One region of the Kitasatospora arboriphila genome, then DNA from elsewhere that is predicted to be linked to it. Evidence: riboswitches for the same ligand, from Rfam matches in the RefSeq annotation. Region 1 holds a riboswitch; the other holds the start of a gene.

Region 1 (6,974 bases):
CTCGGAGAGGTGCAGCCGGGCCGCCGCCCCGGAGACGCTGCACTCCTCCAGCAGGACGTCCAGCGCCACCAGCAGGTTGAGGTCCATTCCGGATTGCACTGGACGCATTCCTCTCTTGCGAAACATGCACTGGAAGCAATCCAAGCATCCGCCTAGCGTGGACGGGAACCCAGACGCCTCTGCTCCGGAAGGAGCCCGTCCGTCATGTCCAAAAGCGCCCCACCGGCCCTCCGCCGGTCCACCCTCTTCGCGATGTGCGCCTGCGTGCTCGTCGCCCAGAGCATGGTCGCCGCGATCAACCTGATGATCCCCCAGCTCGCGGCCTCCGCCCTGCACCCCTCCCCCGGCGCCCTGCTGTGGACGGTCGACGCCTACGTCATCGTCTTCGCCGGGTTGCTGATCCCGGCCGGCGCCTGCGGCGACCGGTGGGGGCGGCGGCGGGCGCTGCTCGTCGGCCTCGCACTGTTCGCCTCCGGCGCCTGCCTGAGCGCCGCGGGCGGCTCGCTCGGCTCGGTGGCCGCGCTGATCGCGGGCCGCGCGGTCTCCGGCGCCGGTGCCGCCCTCGTCATGCCCGCCACCATGGCGGTCCTCGTCCACCTGGCCGGCCCCGAGCGGCGCGTCCAGGCCCTCGCCTCGTGGACCCTCGCGGTCGGGCTCGGCGGGCTGGCCGGCAACGTCGGCGGCGGCCTGACCGCGCAGTTCCTGCCCTGGCAGGCGCTGTTCTGGGCGATGGTGCCGCTGTCCGTCCTGCTCGCGGCGGCGGTGCTGCGCACCGTCCCCGAGCTGCCGCGGCACGCCGCCTCCCCCGACCCGGCCGGGTCGGCCCTGCTCGTCGCCGGCACCGCCGCCGTGCTGTACGGCATCATCGAGGGCCCTTCGCACGGCTGGCTCTCGGTGCCCGTGCTGGTCGGATTCGCGCTCGGCGCCGCCCTGTTGGCGGCCTTCACCCGGTACGGCCTGGTGGCGCGGCGGCCGCTGGTCGACCCGCGGGTGTTCCGTTCGCGGCGGCTGCGGGCCGCGGTGCTGGGCACGGCGGCCTCGTTCTTCGGCCTGTTCGCGCTGTTCTTCGTCAACTCGCAGTTCCTGCAGTACGCCAAGGGCTACTCGCCGGCCCGCACCGGTTTCGCGATCGTGCCGCTGACCGTCGGCATGGCGCTGGTGCCGCGCTTCGCCGGGCGGTTGCAGGCCCGGCACGGGGTGCGGTGGGTGGCCGGCGGCGGGCTGGCGCTGATCGGCGCCGGGCTGCTGGGCGTCTCCACCGCGGGCCCGGGCACCCCGTACCCGGTGTACGCGCTGTGGCTGCTGCTGCTCTCGGCCGGCATGGGGCTGTCCGCCCCGGGCCTGACCCACGCCGTGGTCTCCGAACTCCCGCCCGGGCAGGCCGGGCTGGGTGCCGGGCTGAACACCGCGGCCCGGGAGCTGGGTGCGGCGCTCGGCGTGGCCGTGGTCGGCACGGTGCTCGCCTCCCGTACCGGCGGCGCGGCCCACGGCCCGGCCGAGTTCACCGCGGGCATGGCCACCGGGCTCCGGGTGGTCGCCGTGCCGGTGCTGCTCGCCGCGCTCGCCGTCCTCGCCGGTCTGCGCGGCCGGCCGGCCGCCGAGCGGCCCGCTCCCGCACCGGCGCCCGCCACCGAGGCGGCCTGACGGCCCGTACGGGCCCGCGGCCGGGGCGGTGGGGCGCCCCGCGGGGCGCGGGCTCCGGCCGGTTTGCCACCATGCGGGCATGACCCTCATCGTCTCCGTGGCGGGCGCCGGTTGCGGCTGTGCGCCGCGCCGCGCCTGGTCCGCCTCGCCCGCGCCCGCGTGGGCGGCGGCCGCCGGAACCGCCCTCGCCCGCTGGCCCGATCCCGACTGCGCCGAGTCGCCGTACGAGGGGCGGGGCGTCGCGCAGACCGACCGGATGCCGGTGGCCGGCGAGGAGCGGATGCTCGGGCTGGACGGTCCGCTGCTCGTCGAGGGGCCGTTCTGGTGCCTGTTCGCTCCGGCCGCGACGGCGCTGAACGGGGTGCCCGACGACCCGGACGGGCTGCCGGAGCACGCCCTGGTCCGCTGCACCCCGCTGGCGGTGGCCGACGCCCGCCCGGGCGGGGCCTGGGTGCGCGTCGCGGTCGAGGAGGTGGTGCGGCTGACGGAGGTGCGGGAGCGCTGGGCGCCGTCCTCGGCCGGTTCGGTCGCCGGCCTGTTCCCTCCGGAGGGCGCCTCCGTCGACCGCTGCAGCGTCCGCCGCGGTCCGCTGCGGTACGTGGAGTGGTCCGCCCAGGGCGATCTGGGCCGCCGGGCGGTGCTGTGGGAGGGCGACGGCCGGTCGGTGCTGCTGATGTACGCCGAGTGGTCCTTCGACGAGGACGACGTCGTGTTCGGCCACCGGCCGCTGACCGCGGCGGAGGCCGCCGACGTGCGGGCCTGCTGGCCCGCGGAGGGCTGAGCGGACACCCGCCGCGCGATCCCCGTTCCGACACGAACGGATGGCCGCCGCGGGCGCCCGGCGGACCCGAACCTTCCGTTCCGGTCCGCGCCGGACCCTCGGTTCGTGCCGTGATCGTCCCGGCGGGGCCCGGCGGCGGACCCGCCGGGCCCCGCATGCGTGCATTTTCGGCCGACTTCGCCGCCCCGCCGCACAGAAATGCCACCGGGAATTTCCCAGGGAATTTCCACGGAATTCGTCCGATCCGCGCCGCCGCGGACACGTCAGGGCCGCTGCCGCCCCCCGCGACCTGCGGCGCCGCGCGGGCGGGCAGTGGCGCGCGGGGCGGCGTGCGGCCGAAATGCACGCATGCGGCACCGAAGCACTCGTGATGATTGTGTGATGTTCGGGATGCTGGCTTGTTATCGCAGTGATGATCCCTCTAATGTCCACCTCAGCCCGACAGCACGGGCGCCCGAGGCGCGGCACGCCGAACCCTGCCCACCGCGTCGACCGGGTCACCGACCAGACCCTGGGCAGGGACGGGGGACCCAGTTTCGACGCCGCCCCCACACGGCTAGGGGTGAAGCCGCCTCAGTGCGGCCGGGCCACCTCCCGGTCCGAACCCGACAGCTCACCTCGCAGGCGTGCGGAGAGGGAACTCGATGGGTTTCATCGGCTCGGGCCGTCACCGCCGCCCCACCCAGACCGAGCGCGCCGTCGCGGCCGCAGGTGTGGCAGGTGCGGGTCTGGCGATCCCGCTGCTCACCGCGACGGGCGCCCACGCCGCCCCGGTCACCACCTGGGACGCGGTGGCCCAGTGCGCCAGCGCGGGCAACTGGGGCAAGAGCGTCGGCAACGGCGAGTACGGCGGCCTCCAGCTCGACCTGCGCACCTGGGTCGCCTACGGCGGCGACAAGTTCGCCTCCACGCCCGACCGGGCCACCAAGGAGGAGCAGATCGCCGTCGCAGAGCGCGTCCTGGAAGACCGCGGCGCGAAGGCCTGGGGCAACTGCGGCAAGTCCGCGGGCCTCACCGGCGAGGGCAAGCCGGAGACGGTCGACCAGGACTCCCAGGGCTCGACGGCGCCGGCCGCCACCACCGCGCCGACCGACCGCGGCGCCTCGGCGCCGGTCTTCACCGGCATGCAGGGCCGGGACGCCAGCGGCGTCTACTGGTACCTGGTGGACGGTCAGTGGTACTGGACGACCAGCCAGGAGATCTACGACTACTACACCGGCCCGACGGCCCCGACCGCCCAGAGCCAGTCCACGGCGCCGGGCCAGGCCACCACCGCGCCGACCCTGCCCGCCGCACAGGGCAACGCCACCACGCCTCCGACCATCGACCCGATCACGGGCCTCCCGGTCACCCCCGACCCGACCGGCACCACGACCGCCCCGGTGCCGGGCACCACCACGGCCCCCGGCACGCCCGCCCCGGGCACCGCCGCACCGGACGCCGCGCCCCCGGTCATCGACCCGATCACGGGCCAGCCGGTCACCCCCGGCGCGACCACCGCGCCGGCCACCACCCCCGGCACGCCGGCCCCGAGCACCACCGCGCCGGCCACCACCGGCCCGGGCACCACCGCCGACCCGGCCGCCACCACGGCCACCACGGCCACCACGGCCACCCCGGCTCCGCAGGCCACCACGCCCGCCGCGCAGCCCGACACGTACACGGTGGCGGCCGGCGACACGCTCTCCGACATCTCCGACAAGAACAAGCTCGGCGGCTGGAAGCAGGTCTACGACGGCAACGAGGGCACCATCGGCCAGGACCCGAACCTCATCAAGCCCGGCCAGGTCCTGAAGATCAAGTAACAGCGGCACCGCAGGCGCACCGACGCCGGCGGCCCCGGGACGCTCCCGGGACCGCCGGCGTCCTGCTGTTCCGGCGTCGGATCCGGCCGGCACCGGGTCCGGCCGGTGCCGCACCGGTCCGGCGTCAGATCCGGCCTGTGCCGGCGCCCGCGGTGTCCACGGCCGCCACGGTGTCCGCGCCGGTCGGGTCGTAGGCGTAGGGCGCGGCGGTGAAGCTGCCGGTCCGGGTGATGTCGGTGGTGGTCGAGCCGAGGTCGTTGCGGAACAGGTTGGCGTAGCCGTCGGTCTTGCTGTCCCCGGTGGTGGTGACGGACTCGAAGGAGCCGGCGAAGGCGTTCCGCTCGACCAGCACCTGGGCGCCCATCCGCGAGTGGACGGCGCTGTCGCCGACGTTGCCGAAGTAGTTGCTGTAGACGTGGGCGGTGCCGAAACGGACGCTGGGCAGCCGCGAGTTGACGTTGTCGAACCAGTTGTGGCCGTAGGTGACGTGCAGCTTGCCGGTGTCCTCGGCGGCGTTGCCGTCGGAGTGGCCGACCAGGCTGACCTTGTAGTGGTCGTGGAACTTGTTCCAGGAGACGGTGATGTTGTCCGAGCCGTGCGTGATGTCCACCAGGCCGTCGTAGTAGTCCTTGCCGTGGCTGCGGTCGGAGGACAGGTCGTTGTGGTCCACCCAGACCTTGGTGGAGGCCTGGACGGTGATGGCGTCGGTGCCGACGGCCTTGCTGATGTTCAGGTTCCGGAGCACCACGTTGGTGGCGTTCTTGACCCGCAGTCCGCCGCCGGTGAGGCCGGAGCCCGCGCCGACGCCGATGACGCTGGTGTTGGAGCCGACGTCCACCTGCCCGGCGAGCGCGATGGTGCCGGAGACGTACACGGTCTTGGCGGCGCTGCCGGCCACCGCGGTCCTCAGCGCGGCCAGGGTGGTGACGGTGGTGCGGCTGCCGCCGGCGCCGCCGGTGGTGCCGGCGGCGTAGCCGTACGGGGAGCTCTCGTAGGCGGCGGCCTGCGCCGGCCCGGCGGTGGTGGCGGTGAGGCCGGCGGCCAGCACGGCGCCGACGGCGGCGGCCAGCGCCCGGCGTCCGGGCACGGCACGTCGAACTGTTGCGATTATGACAATCAGTCCCTCGATAGGACGGGTGGGGGGTACCGCCCGGCGGGCGGCGGCAGGCCTGCTCGACACCGCACGGCGGACGGGGGGCGGGGTCGGGCCCGGACGATCCGCACGGGCGGGGGCGACCCCGGAGTCAACCATCGACGTTCACATCAATGAACGATGGTTTCATCCATGGCCAGACCGTAGGCGCGAACCTGACAGTGCGTCAATGCCTGTGACACAGCGGAACATTGATCGCAGCGCGCCTCCTCGACGCCCGCAGGCCCAGGCAGCGGATTCAGCGGAGTGAACGACTCGGCCGCAAACATCCCGAGGGCGCCCGGAGCCCCGCACGCCTGCCGGCCCGGCGCCCAACCACCCGTCCTGCGCGGAGCCTTGACGCGGCGGACGGCTGCGACTAGAACTTCCCTCGCGCTTGGGAGCGCTCCCACGAGTCGCCCGCACCCTCGCCCTGCGCAGCCCGTACGCCAGCCCTAGGAGCCGCACGTGTCCCGCCCACGCCGTCGAATCGCGGCCGCGAGCGCCGCCGTCGCCGCCGCCGCGGTCTGCTGCCTGCCCGCCACCGCGTCCGCCGCCCCCGGCAGCGACCGGGCCGCGGGCCGGGCACCCGGCCCCGGCACCAGCTTCTACGTCGACCTCGACAGCAAGGCCCTGCATCAGGCCGCCGCCGACCTCGGGGCGGGCGACTGGGGCAACGCGCTCGCCATGGCGAAGATGGGCTCGTACCCGGTGGCCCAGTGGTTCAACGGCACCGCGACCCCGCAGGAGACCACCACCGCGATGGCGCAGCTGCAGGCCAGGGCCGCGCGGCAGCACCAGACCCCCGTGGCGGTGGCGTACAACGTGCCCGGCCGGGACTGCTCGCAGTACTCCGCCGGCGGCGCCTCCGACTCCGCCGAGTACGCGGCCTGGGTCGACGGCCTCGCCCGGGGCATCGGCGACCGCCGCACGGTGGTGGTCCTGGAGCCGGACGGCCTCGCCCTGAGCCCCGCCTACTGCGGCGGCACCGCCCAACAGCAGGCCGACCGGCTCGCCGAGATCAACGGCGCCGTCGACCGGCTCGCCGAGCAGCCGCACGCGGCCGTCTACCTGGACGCCGGCCACAGCGCCTGGCAGTCCACCGGCACCATGGCGAAGCTGCTGGTGGACGGCGGCGTCGAGCGCGCCCAGGGCTTCTTCCTCAACGTCTCCAACTACCAGCGCGACGCCGACCTGGTCCGCTACGGCACCCAGGTCGCCAAGTGCAGCTGGTACCTCTCGCACACCCCGGGCGCGGTCGCCGACGACTGCGCCAACCAGTACTGGCCGCAGGCCGACGCGGACGCCTGGTACACCGCCCACGTCCCCGCCGACGCGAAGCTGCCGCACTTCGTGGTCGACAGCAGCCGCAACGGGCAGGGCCCGTGGACGCCCACCGCGACCTACCCGGACCCGCAGACCTGGTGCAACCCGCCGGGCCGCGGCCTCGGCACCCGTCCGACCGCCGACACCGGCACGCCGCTGCTGGACGCCTTCCTCTGGGTCAAGGTGCCGGGCGAGTCCGACGGCAGTTGCACCCGAGGCACCACCGGCGGCACCGATCCCGAGTACGGCGCCGCCGACCCGGCCGCCGGCGCGTGGTGGCCCGCCC
Region 2 (6,974 bases), on a different contig from region 1:
TGTGTGGGGTTCCGCCCAGCGTATCCGCCGTCAGGCGGCGCGTCTGCCCTGTCCGGGGCCGCACCGGGCGCGCGAGCAGCCACCCCGCGCTGAAGCCGATCACGTGCACCAGGTAGGCCACGCCCGGCACCGCGGGGCCCACCGGCCACCACTGCAGGGCGAACCACAGGCCGAGCACCAGCCAGGCCGGGAACCGCAGCGGCAGGAAGAACAGCACCGGCACCAACGCGGTGACCCGGGCCCGCGGATAGCACCGCAGGTACCCGCCGAGCACCCCGGCGATCGCCCCCGAGGCGCCGACCAGTGCCCGCACCGACTCCGTGGAGTCCGACTCCGCCAGTGCCCAGCCATACGTCGCCAGGTAGCCGATGCCCAGATAGAAGAGGAGGAAGCGCAGCCGTCCGAGGCGCTCCTCCACGTCCGGGCCGAAGACGTAGAGGAAGAGCAGGTTGCCCACCAGGTGCAGCCAGCCCGCGTGGACGAACAGCGAGCTGAGCACCGACAGGAAGGGGATCTTGTGCGGGGTGGGAGGGACGGTGCAGCCGGGCACCGCCGGGGGCAGCGTCGCCAGCCGGCCGGCGTCCAGGGGCCGGTTGGCGAGCAGCTCCGCGGGGACGGCCCCCCAGTGCTGCTCGAAGCGCTGCTCCGCGCAGACGCGGGCGTTGCCGGTGCCGTACCGCGGATTGAGGCCGAAGCTCGGGCCGGCCAGCAGGACGAGGGCGCTCAGCGCGATCAGCGCGTAGGTGACGACCGGCGTGCGCGCCGGCGCGGCGGCGTCCCGGCCCGCCGCTGCGCGCACGGGGGCGGGGACGGGGGCGGGGACGGCCATGACAGCGAGCATTCCTCGGTGCACCCGCGGTGACACCGCGGGTGCAGCAAGCGGGTGACCTGTCCGCCCTTCAGGACCGGTGACCGCCGGAAGAGCCGCACGCAATAGGCTTGGAGGACCGGACCCGGACCATCCGAGAGGACCTCCGATGACCATCGCCGCCCCCACCGCCGAGACCCGCTGGCGCTGCACGCTCTGCGGGAACCTCACCCGCTTCGACGTGACGCGCTCGGCCCGGGTGGTGGAGTACCTCCACTTCGACCTCGGCGGCGAGTCCAAGGTGGAGGAGACCGAGGTGCTCAGCGAGACCCTGGAGTCGGTCCGCTGCCGCTGGTGCAACGCGGTCGACCAGGTGGAGCTGGTGGCCCGCCCCGGCGCCGGCGCCGACGAGCAGCCGGCCGAGGACGAGCCGAAGGCCTGAGCCTCGCGCTTCCGACACACCCCGGTGGAGCCCCTGGCGCCGCCGGGGTGTGTGGCGCGGTGCCCGGCTGGGCACGGTAGACGGGACAATTGCACAGAGCGGTGCATTTCGAGGGCAGCGGCCACCGGCCGCGGGCCCGGGGACCAGAATCGGAGCCGAGGACGTGGTGGACGCAGCGAGCGGGCCGGCCGAGCCGCAGGGGCAGCAGCCCGCCGCGGACGCGGAGCTGCCGGACGCCGCCGGGGCCGGGCAGGAGCCCGCGGCCGGGGACGCACCGTCCGAGCAGTTGGACCGGCCGCTGCCCGAAGGGGTCCGCCGCCGGGTCGTGGGCATCGCCGCCGACGCGCTCGGCGCCATCCCGCCCGGCGAACTGCCCGCGGGTCTGCGCCCGTACGCCAAGTTCACCCCGGCCCGGCGCGCCAAGTACGCGGCGACCGCGCTGGCCGCGGCGCTGGACGCGGAGCCGGTCTTCCGCGTCCGGATAGCCGATCGGCTGCGGCTCGGCCAGCCCGACCTGGTGAAGGCGCTGGAGTCCGGCGCGGTGCCGGCCGCCGCCGACCCGATGGACGTGGCCGCCGCCGCCTACCTGCTGCGCCCGGCCGGCTGGAGCCGGCTGGTGGTCGAGGCGGGCGACGAGGTCGAGCGGGCGGACGCCGAGGGCGCCGCCGCCGAGGCCGCCCGGGTGGTGGAGAAGCTGCAGGCCGAACTGACGGAGGTGCGCGCCGCCGCCCGCGCGGACCTGGACCGGCACCGCGCCGAGTCGGAGGGCGTGCGCCGGGAGGCGGAGTCGCTGCGCAAGCGCGTCCGGAGCCTGGAGAGCGACACCCGGCGGGCGCAGGCCGAGGCCCGCAAGCTGGCGACCGAGCTGGAGGCGGCGCGGGCCGCCGCGGCCGCCGAGCGCAGTGCGGCGGACGGCGAGGCCCGGCGGCTGCGGCACCGGATCACCGAGCTGGAGACGGCCGCGGAGGCCGGCCGGCGGTCGGCGCGCGAGGGCCGCAGCGTGGAGGACATGCGGCTGCGGCTGCTGCTCGACACGGTGCTGCAGTCGGCGCAGGGCCTGCAGCGCGAGCTGGCGCTGCCGGTGGCGCAGCTGCGCCCGGCCGACCTGGTGGAGGCGGTCGAGCCGGGCTCGGCCAACCCGCACGACGTGGCGCGCCGCGGTCTGGCGGAGGACGACCCCGCACTGCTCGACCAGCTGCTGGCGATCCCTCAGGTGCACCTGGTCGTCGACGGCTACAACGTGACCAAGACCGGGTATCCGACGCTGCCGCTGGAGCAGCAGCGGATGCGGCTGCTGGGCGGTCTGGCGATGCTCGCGCAGCGCACCCAGGCCGAGGTCACCTGCGTCTTCGACGGGCAGGACCTCGACGTCCCGGTGATCATGGCGCCGCCGCGCGGGGTCCGGGTGCGCTTCAGCCGCACCGGGGAGACCGCGGACGAGCTGATCCGCCGCCTGGTGCGGGCCGAGCCGCAGGGCCGGCCGGTCGTGGTGGTCTCCACGGATCGGGAGGTTGCGGACGGCGTACGGAAGGCCGGTGCACGCCCGGTCGCGTCGATCCTGCTGCTCAACCGGCTCGCCCGGCCCTGACGGGTCGTCGGCCCAGGTGGAGGGCATGGTGGCGGGGTTGTGTCGGGGTGGTGAAATCCAGCGTTCCGCGCCAAGTTCGCCCGGCACGGGAGTGGCGCAGGGGGCGGATCTTCACTAGGGTCTGGCGTCAAACCTATTTTCCGGACGTCCACCCGATCGGGTGAGTCCAGCAGGAAGAAGGAGCTAGTCCCTTGGCCTCCCACCGCCGTCCCAAGCAGCCGAGCCGCGCGCGGGTCACCGTGCTCACCGCTGCCGCCGCGACCGCGGTCGCCCTGTCGGCCCAGGCCGCCGCGCATGCCGCGCCGGCGAAGCCGAGCAAGGACGAGGTGAAGGTCCAGGTCGACAAGCTGCTCGAGGAGCAGGAGCAGGCGGCCGAGAAGTACAACGGCGCCAAGGAGCGGGCCGACCAGCTCCGCAAGCAGGCCGACCAGCTGCAGGACCAGATCGCCCGCAGCCAGGAGCAGCTCTCCCAGGTGGCGTCGGGCCTGTCCGCGGTCGCGGCCGACGAGTACCGCACCGGCGGCGTCGACCCGACGGTCGCGCTGATGCTCTCCTCGAACCCGGACAACTACCTCGCGAAGGCGTCCAGCAACGAGCAGGCCACCGACACCCAGGCCTCGACGCTGAAGGGCCTGCGGGACCAGCAGCGCCGGCTGGACCAGCAGAAGCAGGAGGCCGCCGCCATCCTGTCCGAGCTGGACCGCTCCACCCAGGTCCTGAACGACGCCAAGTCGGAGGTCCAGAAGAAGCTCTCCGAGGCCCAGAGCCTGCTGAGCACGCTGACCGCCGCCGAGCGCGCCGCGGTCCTCGGCACCGACCGCGCCTCGCGCGGCGACAGCCGCTACGACCTGGGCAGCCTGCCGCCGGCCTCCGGCTACGCGGCCACCGCGGTCGCCGCGGCGATGGGCAAGCGCGGCACCCCGTACGTCTGGGGCGCCACCGGCCCGAACTCCTTCGACTGCTCCGGTCTGATGGTGTGGGCGTACGCCAAGGCCGGCGTGTCGCTGCCGCGCACCTCGCAGTCGCAGGCGAGCGTCGGCGCCCGGGTACCCTCCTTGGCCGACGCCCAGCCGGGTGACCTCGTCATCTACTACTCGGACGCGCACCACGTCGGCATGTACATCGGCAACGGCCTCGTCGTCCACGCGCCGCACACCGGCGACGTGGTGAAGGTGATGGACGCCGACACCCTGCCGATCAAGACGATCCGCCGCGTCTGACCCTCCAGTAGCAATTCGGACATAAGCCTCACCTGCGGCGTTTCTGATGCCGCATGACACGCCCGGGCGCGTCGCGATCACCGTGTGATCTCCGACACGCCCGGGCGTCGCGTTTTGTCCGCCGACGGGTGACATCGCGTCAGCCGAGCGTGGATTACCGGTCACCGGCGGTCGCAATCACATTTTCACGACAACATTTCCCCGTCGTTTTTCTGACAAGGATTTGAACGGATCACGGATCGGTTACTAGGGTCATCCCCACGGATCACCGCACAGTGGTTCGCCCAACCCGGGCGGCGGCGGTGGTCGCCGCCGAGTCCGCGACGCAGCAGGACGGTCCCGACCGTCCACGGGGAGCCCCTGCGGGGGTGCTGTCGAACGGAGCCGGGGAACCACGTTTCCCCCGGGGTGAATCGGCGTCAGGTCGGCCGCGCCGGCCGGGCCGCGGTCGGACCGCGGACGGGCGGGTGCGGGCGTGAGGCGTCGTAGGGCAATGCTTCCGGCCCGAACCCGTCAGCTCACCCGGTAGGCGGTGTGAGGAAGAAGGAGTCCGCCTTCGTGGCGTCCCATCGTCGTCCCAAGCCCGTCGGCCGTACCCGTGCCTCGATCCTGACTGCGGCAGCCGCCACTGCGGTGGCCCTCTCCTCGCAGACCGGCGCGCACGCGGACCCGACCCCCACCAAGGAGCAGGTCGCGGCCCAGGTCGACCAGCTCAACGAGCAGGCCGAGGCCTCCAACGAGGCCTACCTCGCGGCCGAGCAGAAGCAGCAGGACCTGCAGAAGCAGGTCACCCAGCTGCAGGACCAGGTCGCCCGCCAGCAGGCGGAGGTCAGCGGCGTCCAGGGCCGCCTCGCCGAGGTCGCGGCCCAGCAGTACCGCGACGGCGGCATCTCGCCGACCGTCCAGCTGATGCTCTCCAGCAACCCGGGCGAGTTCCTGGGCCAGGCCGGCGCGGTCAGCCGGATGAGCGCCACCCAGGCCGACACCCTCAAGTCCTTCAAGGCCGAGCAGGCCAAGCTGGACGGCCAGAAGGTCGAGGCCGAGCACAAGCTCGCCGAGCTGGACACCAGCACCCGCGCGCTGAAGGCCAAGAAGGAGGAGTTCCAGGACAAGCTGGCCAAGGCCAGCGCCCTGCTGAACACCCTCACGCAGAAGGAGAAGGACGACCTCGCCGCGGCCGAGGCGAAGGCGGCCTCCGCGGCCAAGTCCTCCGCGGACCGCGCCTCGCGGGACACCGCCCGTCCCGACCTCGGCAGTGTGGACGTGCCCTCGGGCTCGTACACCGCCAAGGCGATCGCGGCCGTCAAGTCCGCGCTGGGCGCCCCGTACGTGTACGGTGCGACCGGCCCGAGCACCTTCGACTGCTCCGGTCTGATGCAGTGGGCGTACGGCAAGGCCGGCGTCTCGATCCCGCGCACCTCGCAGTCCCAGGCCGGCGCGGGCACCAACATCGGCACCAACATCGCCAACGCCAAGCCCGGCGACCTGGTGATCTACTACGGCGACCAGCACCACGTCGGCATGTACGTGGGCGGCGGGCAGGTCATCCACGCGCCGCACACCGGTGCGGTCGTCCGTTACGTCTCGGCGACGGCCATGCCGATCTCGGCGATCGTCCGGGTCTGACGGCCCGTCCGGCGGCTCCCCGCGGGCCCGGCTCCCCCTGTGGGGCCGGGCCCGCGGCCGGCGCCCGCCGCCAGGTGCCGCACCGGCAGCGTCAGCACCGAGCCGCCCGGGTCCACCTCGAAGCCACCGGTCTCCGCGACCGGCCACAGCCAGGGCCAGTACGCCGAGGAGAGCGCCAGCCGGATCCGGTGCCCGGCGGGGAAGGCGTGCGCGACCGGGGCGAGCTCCACCTCCACCTCGACCGGGCCGGTGCCGCCGGCCAGCGCCGCCGCACCCCGGGTGACCAGCGTGGACGATCCGTCCGGTGCCACGTCGCAGAGCCGGGCGGCGACCTGCCCGTGGCGGCCGTCGCAGCGCACCCGCAGCCGCAGCGCCGGTCCGCCGAGCAGTTCCTCGGGCTCCGGCAGCGGCACGGAGTCGAAGCAGACCGAGCGGCCGTCCTCCTCGCGCTGGTCCGGTGGCAGGTCGGCCGCGCCGCCGGCCGGCCGGAGCGCCCCGGCGTCGATGCCGGTGTGCTGCGGGGAGCGGACGGGGACGAAGCGCTCGCCGGAGGGCGTCCCGGCGGTGCGCAGCGCGTCGTCGAGTCCGTAGTGCACCTCGCGGACGTCGGGGGAGGGCCAGCCGTCGTCGCCGATCCAGCGGCCGGGCCGGTTGGCGTAGGAGGGGGCGGGCGGCACCGACTCGTTCATCCAGCTGCGCAGGGCGGGTACCTTGAGGACGCCGGTGTCGGCGCCCCTGAGCCAGTGGTCCCACCAGCGCAGGGTCTCCTGGAGGAAGCCGATCGCCGGGCCGGGCGGCAGGCCCTGGTCGGGGTACTGGTGCGGCCAGGGGCCGAGGACGCCGCGGGCGTCCGGGCCGAGTTCCTCGACCAGGCGCAGCACGGTGCCGGCCTGCGGGTCGGCCCAGCCGCCGAAGGCGAGGACGGCGGCGCGGACGGTCCGGAGGTCGATCGGCCCGCCCTCGTCGTCGGCGCCGGGGTCGACGGCGGCGAGGCGTTCCAGCCAGAGCCGCCGCCAGTCGTCGCCGGTGTAGCGGGGGTCGGGCGGGCGGCAGGCGGCGGCGAGCCGGGCGGCGGATCCGCCGTGCACGGCGGCGGCGAGCGGCGCGCCGGCCAGGTCCCGCCGTGGTGCGGTGCGGTCGTCCGCGCAGACGGCGACCACGGCGGCGAGTGCTAGCAGGGCGCCGGCGGCGAGGGCGAGGGCGGCGGCGGCGCCGCGGCCGATGCCGAAGGCGCCGGCCCGGCCGTTGGACCAGGGGCGGGCGGTGAGCCAGTCGAGCAGGGCGAGTCCG

Evidence for each region. Region 1 has a riboswitch for cyclic di-AMP ahead of ABD353_RS33190 (transglycosylase family protein). Riboswitches for the same ligand answer to the same signal wherever they lie in the genome.
Region 2: linked by a shared signal. The riboswitch ahead of ABD353_RS29370 (C40 family peptidase) and the one ahead of ABD353_RS33190 (transglycosylase family protein) in region 1 are both predicted to bind cyclic di-AMP.

What each region holds. Positions count from the first base shown of each region.
Region 1 covers NZ_BAAALD010000101.1:3,488-10,461, forward strand. The annotation lists gene ABD353_RS33175 (LysR family transcriptional regulator) at 1-108, opposite strand, end outside; gene ABD353_RS33180 (MFS transporter) at 205-1,644, shown strand; gene ABD353_RS33185 (hypothetical protein) at 1,724-2,425, shown strand; cyclic di-AMP (ydaO/yuaA leader) riboswitch at 2,917-3,068, shown strand; gene ABD353_RS33190 (transglycosylase family protein) at 3,070-4,230, shown strand; gene ABD353_RS33195 (pectate lyase family protein) at 4,355-5,317, opposite strand; gene ABD353_RS33200 (glycoside hydrolase family 6 protein) at 5,831-6,974, shown strand, end outside.
Region 2 covers NZ_BAAALD010000075.1:29,047-36,020, forward strand. The annotation lists gene ABD353_RS29350 (rhomboid family intramembrane serine protease) at 1-829, opposite strand, end outside; gene ABD353_RS29355 (hypothetical protein) at 978-1,250, shown strand; gene ABD353_RS29360 (NYN domain-containing protein) at 1,477-2,838, shown strand; gene ABD353_RS29365 (C40 family peptidase) at 3,030-4,058, shown strand; cyclic di-AMP (ydaO/yuaA leader) riboswitch at 4,418-4,606, shown strand; gene ABD353_RS29370 (C40 family peptidase) at 4,617-5,684, shown strand; gene ABD353_RS29375 (CocE/NonD family hydrolase) at 5,636-6,974, opposite strand, start outside.